Regions from separate parts of the Paenibacillus sp. E222 genome, predicted to be linked through region 2. Evidence: a T-box and tRNA genes for the amino acid it is inferred to sense, from the RefSeq annotation. Region 2 holds a T-box; the other regions hold tRNA genes.
The links. The T-box of region 2 lies ahead of tyrS (tyrosine--tRNA ligase). A T-box ahead of a tRNA ligase gene usually reads a tRNA of that ligase, here a tRNA-Tyr.
Positions count from the first base shown of each region.

Region 1: it encodes a tRNA-Tyr, which carries the amino acid that the T-box ahead of tyrS (tyrosine--tRNA ligase) is inferred to sense. The anticodon was not compared.
Region 3: it encodes a tRNA-Tyr, which carries the amino acid that the T-box ahead of tyrS (tyrosine--tRNA ligase) is inferred to sense. The anticodon was not compared.

Region 1 is NZ_CP058552.1:2,399,654-2,402,902, reverse strand. Features, by position in the region: gene HW560_RS10685 (class I SAM-dependent methyltransferase) at 1-676, opposite strand, end outside; tRNA gene HW560_RS10680 (tRNA-Leu) at 1,166-1,244, opposite strand; tRNA gene HW560_RS10675 (tRNA-Cys) at 1,271-1,344, opposite strand; tRNA gene HW560_RS10670 (tRNA-Gly) at 1,351-1,425, opposite strand; tRNA gene HW560_RS10665 (tRNA-Gln) at 1,430-1,504, opposite strand; tRNA gene HW560_RS10660 (tRNA-His) at 1,518-1,590, opposite strand; tRNA gene HW560_RS10655 (tRNA-Trp) at 1,620-1,693, opposite strand; tRNA gene HW560_RS10650 (tRNA-Tyr) at 1,700-1,785, opposite strand; tRNA gene HW560_RS10645 (tRNA-Thr) at 1,791-1,866, opposite strand; tRNA gene HW560_RS10640 (tRNA-Phe) at 1,885-1,960, opposite strand; tRNA gene HW560_RS10635 (tRNA-Asp) at 2,056-2,133, opposite strand; tRNA gene HW560_RS10630 (tRNA-Met) at 2,161-2,234, opposite strand; tRNA gene HW560_RS10625 (tRNA-Val) at 2,252-2,327, opposite strand; tRNA gene HW560_RS10620 (tRNA-Glu) at 2,395-2,466, opposite strand; tRNA gene HW560_RS10615 (tRNA-Ser) at 2,473-2,564, opposite strand; tRNA gene HW560_RS10610 (tRNA-Asn) at 2,568-2,643, opposite strand; rRNA gene HW560_RS10605 (23S ribosomal RNA) at 2,713-3,249, opposite strand, start outside.
Region 2 is NZ_CP058552.1:4,059,049-4,062,297, forward strand. Features, by position in the region: gene HW560_RS18365 (protein adenylyltransferase SelO) at 1-462, shown strand, start outside; gene HW560_RS18370 (Imm63 family immunity protein) at 529-987, shown strand; gene HW560_RS18375 (DMP19 family protein) at 993-1,442, shown strand; T-box leader at 1,542-1,763, shown strand; gene tyrS (tyrosine--tRNA ligase) at 1,890-3,149, shown strand.
Region 3 is NZ_CP058552.1:880,721-883,969, reverse strand. Features, by position in the region: rRNA gene HW560_RS04010 (23S ribosomal RNA) at 1-828, shown strand, start outside; rRNA gene rrf (5S ribosomal RNA) at 911-1,027, shown strand; tRNA gene HW560_RS04000 (tRNA-Ile) at 1,066-1,139, shown strand; tRNA gene HW560_RS03995 (tRNA-Ala) at 1,168-1,243, shown strand; tRNA gene HW560_RS03990 (tRNA-Asn) at 1,245-1,320, shown strand; tRNA gene HW560_RS03985 (tRNA-Glu) at 1,325-1,396, shown strand; tRNA gene HW560_RS03980 (tRNA-Val) at 1,521-1,596, shown strand; tRNA gene HW560_RS03975 (tRNA-Met) at 1,615-1,688, shown strand; tRNA gene HW560_RS03970 (tRNA-Asp) at 1,716-1,793, shown strand; tRNA gene HW560_RS03965 (tRNA-Phe) at 1,928-2,003, shown strand; tRNA gene HW560_RS03960 (tRNA-Thr) at 2,022-2,097, shown strand; tRNA gene HW560_RS03955 (tRNA-Tyr) at 2,107-2,192, shown strand; tRNA gene HW560_RS03950 (tRNA-Lys) at 2,200-2,275, shown strand; tRNA gene HW560_RS03945 (tRNA-Leu) at 2,282-2,362, shown strand; tRNA gene HW560_RS03940 (tRNA-Gly) at 2,373-2,447, shown strand; tRNA gene HW560_RS03935 (tRNA-Arg) at 2,455-2,531, shown strand; tRNA gene HW560_RS03930 (tRNA-Leu) at 2,547-2,625, shown strand; tRNA gene HW560_RS03925 (tRNA-Pro) at 2,633-2,706, shown strand; tRNA gene HW560_RS03920 (tRNA-Gly) at 2,716-2,786, shown strand; gene iolD (3D-(3,5/4)-trihydroxycyclohexane-1,2-dione acylhydrolase (decyclizing)) at 3,105-3,249, shown strand, end outside.

The DNA of each region.
Region 1 (3,249 bases), 1.7 Mb from region 2:
AAGAATAATCTTTCAAGTACAGCAGCTGTTGTATATACCCCATATCTCCCGCGTTGTATGATGGATAGACACCTAGTACCTCTTTAAGCTCATCTATTAGTGTGTGCTCTCTCGGTCCAGCTATCGTGCTGATATAGACATACTTTCGGGCAGTGCTGATGGCCTGTTCAATCGTTTCCCAATTCGACATTGCCGGGCACATGGATGCAAATGCAAAATCATATTTCTTCTCCCAACCCTTATCCTGAATCGATATGTCCTCGAATCGTTCCGAAACAATATCAATACTGGATGTAAGGGATACAGGAATTGTCTCCTTCATTAATGAAACTAAAAGTTCAGAGGGCTCTACAGCTGTAACGTTCGCTCCTTTGGTTGCAAAAAGAATTGTAAAGATGCCTGATGCTGCCCCAATGTCTAATATCGATACCCCGTCAAAACTCACTCCCTGATTTTCAATCCAGCCTATGATGCGTTCGGATCGCTTCTTTCCCTCTTCAGTAAACGACTGTTGATGATATTCTCTAGCCCATCGTTCAAATGCTGCTGTCGCGTCAAACGCCGTGCTCTTCATATTGTATTTTGAAGTTGTGGACTGATTCCTCCACGCTTCTTCCCATACAGATAGATCAAATAGAATTTCAGAATGCTTGGATACATGTTTTTCTTCAGACATGTTGCTTCACTCCATTTCTTTTATAAAATATAATTTCGAAAAAAGGATATTATTTTGTTTTGATAAGCATCTTTTATATGAATTTAAAAGAGCTACAATATCCATAATTAAACGAGGCAATATTAGAGACTTTATATATCTACAATATACTCATTCAAGTTATGAGTCAATACGTAAACAAAAGTAATTCCATCTCCTTCTATAAGCCATAATCCAAGTGCAGAGATTAGGGATTGCAATTGAGTAATTGCACAGCATCTGATAGATTGCCAGCTTACAGGTAAAGCGGTACTTACAGTTTAGAGATACCAGAATGTCATTTGCCCAAGCACATCATGTTGGATTCCCTTGCAGTAATGGTGTTGTGGTGACCTACGAAATCCATTCAGGAGCCTTGTTGCTTAACTGCCGTACTTCATCTTTTAATCCACTAAATAAAAAAAGCTCATTAGATTTTGCATCTAATGAGCTTTTCCTTACTTGCTTGAATACCGGCGAGAGGACTCGAACCTCCACGGTTTCCCACTCGATTTTGAGTCGAGCGCGTCTGCCATTCCGCCACGCCGGCATATCATATTTTTACAAAAAATATACTGGAGGCGCCACCCAGATTCGAACTGGGGATAAAGCTTTTGCAGAGCTGTGCCTTACCACTTGGCTATGGCGCCATATTTTGGAGCGGACGACGGGAATCGAACCCGCGACCCTCGCCTTGGCAAGGCGATGCTCTACCGCTGAGCCACGTCCGCATAATGGCTGGGGATATAGGATTTGAACCTATGCATGACGGAGTCAAAGTCCGTTGCCTTACCGCTTGGCTAATCCCCAAAAAAAACAAAGGGGCGATCGAGGGGAATTGAACCCCCGAATGCCGGATCCACAAACCGGTGCGTTAACCACTTCGCCACGATCGCCATAATACAATATGTTCTTAAAAGTTAATTGGCAGGGGCAGCAGGAATTGAACCCACACCAACGGTTTTGGAGACCGTTGTTCTACCTTTAAACTATGCCCCTAAAAACTGGTGGAGGATGATGGATTCGAACCACCGAACCCGTACGGGAGCAGATTTACAGTCTGATGCGTTTGGCCACTTCGCTAATCCTCCATAAGTGGTGCCGGCGAGAGGACTTGAACCCCCAACCTACTGATTACAAGTCAGTTGCTCTACCAGTTGAGCTACACCGGCGTATTAAGTTGTAATAAATGGTGGCTCGGGACGGAATCGAACCGCCGACACGAGGATTTTCAGTCCTCTGCTCTACCGACTGAGCTACCGAGCCAAAATAAAGTTTAATCCTGAAACGTTGCACTTTATCTAGGGCGTTCGGTGCCATATAGCAGATTTAGTGAACAGCTTCCTCATGTAAAGATTAAATGGCGGAACCGACGGGATTCGAACCCGCGATCTCCTGCGTGACAGGCAGGCATGTTAGGCCAACTACACCACGGTTCCAGATCACTTTCTTGAAAGAAAGAACAATTGCGGGGGCAGGATTTGAACCTGCGGCCTTCGGGTTATGAGCCCGACGAGCTACCGGGCTGCTCCACCCCGCGTCGTTATAAAAGTTATATGGTGGAGGCTGAGGGGTTCGAACCCCCGACCCTCTGCTTGTAAGGCAGATGCTCTCCCAGCTGAGCTAAGCCTCCGAACAACACATTTATGATCTTATCATAAAACTGCTGTGAAAATCAACTTCTTTTTTGAAGTTAAATATGACCCGTAGGGGATTCGAACCCCTGTTACCTCCGTGAAAGGGAGGTGTCTTAACCCCTTGACCAACGGGCCTTACTATGGCGGAGAGAGAGGGATTCGAACCCTCGAGACGCTTGTGGCGCCTACACGATTTCCAATCGTGCTCCTTCGGCCAACTCGGACACCTCTCCATATGGCTCCCCGAACAGGGCTCGAACCTGTGACAACTCGATTAACAGTCGAGTGCTCTACCAACTGAGCTATCAGGGAATATGCTTCAGAGATTATTCTCTGAAAACTAGATCCGAAACGAAATTTGCGACTTACAACCTGCATATCTTGGATAAGCCCTCGACCGATTAGTACTGGTCAGCTCCATGCATTGCTGCACTTCCACCCCCAGCCTATCTACCTCGTCGTCTTCAAGGGGTCTTACATACTGGGAAATCTCATCTTGAGGGGGGCTTCACGCTTAGATGCTTTCAGCGCTTATCCCTTCCGTACATAGCTACCCAGCGGTGCTCCTGGCGGAACAACTGGTACACCAGCGGTACGTCCATCCCGGTCCTCTCGTACTAAGGACAGCTCCTCTCAAATTTCCTACGCCCACGACAGATAGGGACCGAACTGTCTCACGACGTTCTGAACCCAGCTCGCGTACCGCTTTAATGGGCGAACAGCCCAACCCTTGGGACCTACTTCAGCCCCAGGATGCGATGAGCCGACATCGAGGTGCCAAACCTCCCCGTCGATGTGGACTCTTGGGGGAGATAAGCCTGTTATCCCCAGGGTAGCTTTTATCCGTTGAGCGATGGCCCTTCCATGCGGTACCACCGGATCACTAAGCCCGACTTTCGTCCCTGCTCGACTTGTAGG
Region 2 (3,249 bases):
CACCACTGGCTCTCGGGAATGCGGAGCAAACTGGGCTTGTTTAATGAAGAGGCTGAGGATGAAGTGCTAATCAGGGATCTTCTTGAATTGATGGAGAAGCATACTGCAGATTACACAAATACGTTTCTCGCACTAACCTTTGATACGCTTAACGGATCTCCCTTGTTCGACACTTCAGAGTTTGCAGAATGGAATGAGCGTCGCCAGGCAAGATTGGGCAGACAACAGGAAGGGAAAGAAGAATCGCAGCAATTGATGAAGTCTAACAACCCTGCGGTGATTCCTCGTAATCATCGGGTGGAAGAAGCACTGGACCGAGCAGAGAATCACGGGGATCTTAGTGTGATGGAGAAACTTCTTGCAGTTCTTTCCAACCCGTTTGCACATTCTACCGAACAGGCTGAGTACGCGGAACTGCCTACGCAGTGCGATACCTCCTACCGGACTTTTTGTGGAACCTGATTGAAAAATTGTTATGAAGAGGCTGCCATTGGCAGCTTTTTCATTATCATGTCGAAAGGAGATTTTATGTCCAACATACGAAGCAAACCAGAGATTGCAAAAACTCTTTTTCAGTTGCTTGAGCGCACATCCTTCCGCAGGCAGGAGATGGAGAACTATGTTAACCGCTTGTTTGAGAGCCATAAATGGGAAGGTGTTCCATATGTAGAGAGTGAAAAGAATGCATATATAGTTCGTATATACGAGCGTGGCATGGTCATGTTGGAAAAAAGAATGAAACAGACAGAAGAAGTAATCTACTGGCTGCTGGAGGATATCATTTTTACGGCAGCGCATGTGGAATTGCTGAAACGATATGGTGTGGATAATAAACAGACACACTTGAATTACACAAACGCAGTGACGCAAGAATTGACCCAAAGTGTTGAGAAGGCTTTCCAACAGCTCGGTGATCCTTACTTGTATTGGCATCAGACGGGTAAACGGCATGATCTGGAGAGGCTGGAACCAAGAAAAGAGAGGTGATTGACGTGAGTGAACAGGATATTAATGATGTGTGGTATGAATATGCGTTAACCTTTGTGGGGAAAAAGAATGAATCCGCTCAGGGCTGGGCTGCGTTAACAACGAATGAACAGGAAATTGCTGCTTTATGGCTGCTAGAGGTGGATGTCTTTAACGGTGGTTTTGTTCAATTTTTCTGCAACTGGGGAGAAGAGGCGTACCTTTATGCGTTGCGGGCATTACATACGATTGGTGCGACTCAAGTGTTGGATATCATTAAGTCAGCATACGGCTGCATTGAGCATTTGGAAGAGGATGAAAGACTTACCGGACTGTGGGATATTCCTAAGTTTCTAACATCAGAGGAGGAACACCAGCTGGATACGCTGGATCAGCAATTTTGGAATAATGAAGATCAGATTGCAGAAAAGGCATATGCATATTATCACAGGAAGTTGAACATGATGTCTTTATAAGTTAGGCATAGGCGCTCATCTGTTGCTCTATCTAAAGTTTAAATACTTGGTCTTGCAATGATATTAACGTTCGGCTATACTGGCTATAAATTGAATACATGAATTACGTTGATAGAGCGCAGTAGCGGCTTTGTCCCTGTTACAGAAAGTCAGGGGTTGATGGAACCTGATACATACAAGGGCTGCGAATTACACTCTGGAGTACTTGGGTAATGCCAAGCGGAATGGCAAACGATATTTTGCTGAAAGCGGTATGGACAGCGTGTGAGTTGTTGTCTGTGCAAGTTGGGTGGTACCACGGTTATGATAATCGTCCCTATGTCTATTGAAGACAAGGCGGCGATTTTTTTGTGTCCAAAAAAGGCTCACCTGGCTTAGCTCCTTGTGAATTCACGTTTAACGTAGATCATGGCCTAATACCATTGCATAGAGAAGGGGTTGTTTGTTTTGAATATTATTGATGAACTGGAATGGCGTGACGCCATTAATCAACAGACGGATGCGGAGGGTCTGCGTGAGCTGACCGAGACGACGTCGGTTTCATTGTACTGCGGGGTTGACCCTACAGGAGACAGCATGCATATCGGACATTTGATCCCGTTCATGATGCTGAAACGTTTCCAACTTGCTGGGCACCGTCCAGTGATTCTAATTGGTGGGGCAACAGGAACCATTGGTGATCCAAGTGGTCGTCAATCGGAACGTTCCCTGCAAACGTTGGAAGAGGTACAGGCCAATGTGGATGCTCTGACTGCACAAATGAAAAAGCTCTTTGTAACGGATGGCGACAATCAGGTACGTATGGTCAATAACTACGACTGGACACACAAAATCAATGTAATTGAATTTTTGCGTGACTACGGTAAAAACTTTAATCTCAACACGATGCTGGCTAAAGATGTAGTTGCGAGCAGACTGGAAGACGGAATTTCGTTTACCGAGTTCTCCTACCAGATTCTCCAATCGCTCGATTACCTGCACCTGTTCCAACATGAGGGTGTACAGCTGCAAATCGGTGGTTCCGATCAATGGGGCAACATTACAAGCGGTCTGGACCTGATCCGTAAAAAAGAAGGGCCAGAAGCTAAAGCTTACGGTCTGACGATCCCGCTTATGCTCAAATCCGACGGTACGAAATTCGGTAAATCTGCAGGCGGTTCCATCTGGCTGGATGCGAATAAAACGACTCCATTCGAATTCTACCAGTTCTGGGCGAACACGGATGACCGTGATGTAATTAAATACCTGAAGTACTTCACGTTCCTAAGCAAAGAAGAGATTGAAGCTTTGGCTGAAAAGGTAGAAGCGGAGCCGCACAAGCGTGAAGCACAAAAGGCACTCGCTGAAGAAATGACGAAATTTGTTCACGGCGACGATATGCTGGAGCAGGCGAAACGCATTACCGCAGCACTCTTCAGCGGAGATATTCGTTCCCTTACAGCCGACGAAATCGAGCAGGGATTCAAAGAAATGCCGACCTTCGAAACCGATGGTGAAGCGAAAAATATTGTAGATTGGCTCGTGGATCTTGGCCTGGAACCATCCAAACGTCAGGCGCGTGAGGATGTCACCAAAGGGGCTATCTCCATGAATGGTGAGAAAGTGACGGAGCTGGAATTCACGGTCTCTGCAGAGCACGCAATCGGCGGTAAATTCATCATTATCCGCAAAGGCAAGAAAAACTACAGTCTGGTGAAATTGAAATAGCCACAGGATTGTAGTATGAATCTTGGGAAGGTAATAGCGAAGGCATTATCTTCCCAAACAACACCAAAAAAGGACCGTCCCCAATCATGTCATTGACATC
Region 3 (3,249 bases), 3.2 Mb from region 2:
CCCATGGAGCTTTACTGCAGCTTGATATTGAATTTGGGTACGATCTGTACAGGATAGGTGGGAGCCTTTGAAGCGTGAGCGCCAGCTTGCGTGGAGGCACCGTTGGGATACCACCCTGATCGTATCTAGGTTCTAACCTGGTACCGTAATCCGGTGCGGGGACAGTGTCAGGTGGGCAGTTTGACTGGGGCGGTCGCCTCCTAAAGAGTAACGGAGGCGCCCAAAGGTTCCCTCAGAATGGTTGGAAATCATTCGAAGAGTGCAAAGGCATAAGGGAGCTTGACTGCGAGACCTACAAGTCGAGCAGGGACGAAAGTCGGGCTTAGTGATCCGGTGGTACCGCATGGAAGGGCCATCGCTCAACGGATAAAAGCTACCCTGGGGATAACAGGCTTATCTCCCCCAAGAGTCCACATCGACGGGGAGGTTTGGCACCTCGATGTCGGCTCATCGCATCCTGGGGCTGAAGTAGGTCCCAAGGGTTGGGCTGTTCGCCCATTAAAGCGGTACGCGAGCTGGGTTCAGAACGTCGTGAGACAGTTCGGTCCCTATCTGTCGTGGGCGTAGGAAATTTGAGAGGAGCTGTCCTTAGTACGAGAGGACCGGGATGGACGTACCGCTGGTGTACCAGTTGTTCCGCCAGGAGCACCGCTGGGTAGCTATGTACGGAAGGGATAAGCGCTGAAAGCATCTAAGCGTGAAGCCCCCCTCAAGATGAGATTTCCCAGTATGTAAGACCCCTTGAAGACGACGAGGTAGATAGGCTGGGGGTGGAAGTGCAGCAATGCATGGAGCTGACCAGTACTAATCGGTCGAGGGCTTATCCAAGATATGCAGGTTATAAGTCGCAAATTTCGTTTCGGATCTAGTTTTCAGAGAATACACTCTGAAATGTAAGCTAAGCTATGCGTTTGGTGGCGATGGCGGAGGGGTTCCACACGTACCCATCCCGAACACGACCGTTAAGCCCTCTAGCGCCGATGGTACTTGGACCGCAGGGTCCTGGGAGAGTAGGACGCCGCCAAGCGAAACCCCTTTGGGGTATTTTTTTTCGATTTTTCATACGGGCCCTTAGCTCAGTTGGTTAGAGCGCACCTCTGATAAGGGTGAGGCCGGTGGTTCGAGTCCACCAGGGCCCATAGTAATACCAGATAGACTAAAGTGTATGGGGCCATAGCTCAGCTGGGAGAGCGCCTGCCTTGCAAGCAGGAGGTCAGCGGTTCGATCCCGCTTGGCTCCACCATTCCCTGATAGCTCAGTTGGTAGAGCACTCGACTGTTAATCGAGTTGTCACAGGTTCGAGTCCTGTTCGGGGAGCCATTAAGGCCCGTTGGTCAAGGGGTTAAGACACCTCCCTTTCACGGAGGTAACAGGGGTTCGAATCCCCTACGGGTCATAGCTATATTTATTAGCTTAAAAAAGGGATGAGAATCCCAAAGGTTCGTCGGAGGATAAACTTCGTTAGCAATGGCTTCTCAGTCTCGAACGAAGTGAGAGTATCCCCTACGGGTCATATATATGGAGGCTTAGCTCAGCTGGGAGAGCATCTGCCTTACAAGCAGAGGGTCGGGGGTTCGATCCCCTCAGCCTCCACCATATAACTTATAATAACGACGCGGGGTGGAGCAGCCCGGTAGCTCGTCGGGCTCATAACCCGAAGGCCGCAGGTTCAAATCCTGCCCCCGCAATTAACCTTTCTATCAAGAAAGTGATCTGGAACCGTGGTGTAGTTGGCCTAACATGCCTGCCTGTCACGCAGGAGATCGCGGGTTCGAATCCCGTCGGTTCCGCCATCTTAATTTTGCTTCAGGGATGAGAATCCGTTTTTGGGTTCGTCGGAGCATACACTTCGAGAGCATCAGCTTCGCAGTCTCGAACGAAGTGAGAGTATCCCGTCGGTTCCGCCATTAATTTAAAACTTTATTGTGGCTCGGTAGCTCAGTCGGTAGAGCAGAGGACTGAAAATCCTCGTGTCGGCGGTTCGATTCCGTCCCGAGCCACCATTTATCACAACTTAATATGCCGGTGTAGCTCAACTGGTAGAGCAACTGACTTGTAATCAGTAGGTTGGGGGTTCAAGTCCTCTCGCCGGCACCATGTAATCCTGGAGGATTAGCGAAGCGGCCAAACGCATCAGACTGTAAATCTGCTCCCGTACGGGTTCGGTGGTTCGAATCCATCATCCTCCACCAGTTTTTCGAGTCATTAGCTCAGTTGGTAGAGCACCTGACTTTTAATCAGGGTGTCGAAGGTTCGAGCCCTTCATGACTCACCATCATATGCGCGTGTGGCGGAATTGGCAGACGCACTAGACTTAGGATCTAGCGTCTTTGACGTGGGGGTTCAAGTCCCTCCACGCGCATCCTTTATAAGCGGACGTGGCTCAGCGGTAGAGCATCGCCTTGCCAAGGCGAGGGTCGCGGGTTCGATTCCCGTCGTCCGCTCCAATATTTTGCGCCCTTAGCTCAGCTGGATAGAGCGTTTGACTACGAATCAAAAGGCCGGGAGTTCGAATCTCTCAGGGCGCGCCATTTATAACTTCATATGCCGGCGTGGCGGAATGGCAGACGCGCTCGACTCAAAATCGAGTGGGAAACCGTGGAGGTTCGAGTCCTCTCGCCGGTATAGATAACGGGATGTAGCTCAGCTTGGTAGAGCACCTGGTTTGGGACCAGGGGGTCGCATGTTCAAATCGTGTCATCCCGATTTTTACATGCGGGTGTAGTTCAATGGTAGAACTTTAGCCTTCCAAGCTAATAGCGTGGGTTCGATTCCCATCACCCGCTTCATAGAAATACAAAAAGAGAGATGGCTTCTGCCATCTCTTTTTTTGTATTTTTTTGACGTCTCCATCATCCTCGGAACACGTACTCCCATGATAGTAACTTCTCGGATCATAGCTTTATCAACAGTGGGATAATACACAATACTACAGTGGTATAGCTATGTTTATTTGCATTTTTTAAAACGCTTACAAAAATATCTTGCCTAATTCACCAGCCTGTAATACTATATCAATTAAGCGCTTAACCTTAGGGGTAAGGCGCTTAAACTTAACACGGATTAAGCGCTTAACCCGTAAGGGGAAGGGAGATAGTCAATACATGAAAACAATTAGACTAACGATGGCTCAGGCACTGCTCCGATACTTGGATCAGCAATATATTTCCGTTGATGGAGTGGAAACCAAGTTTGTGAATGGTGTCATTGGCATTTTTGGACACGGCAACGTAACAGGTATGGGAGAAG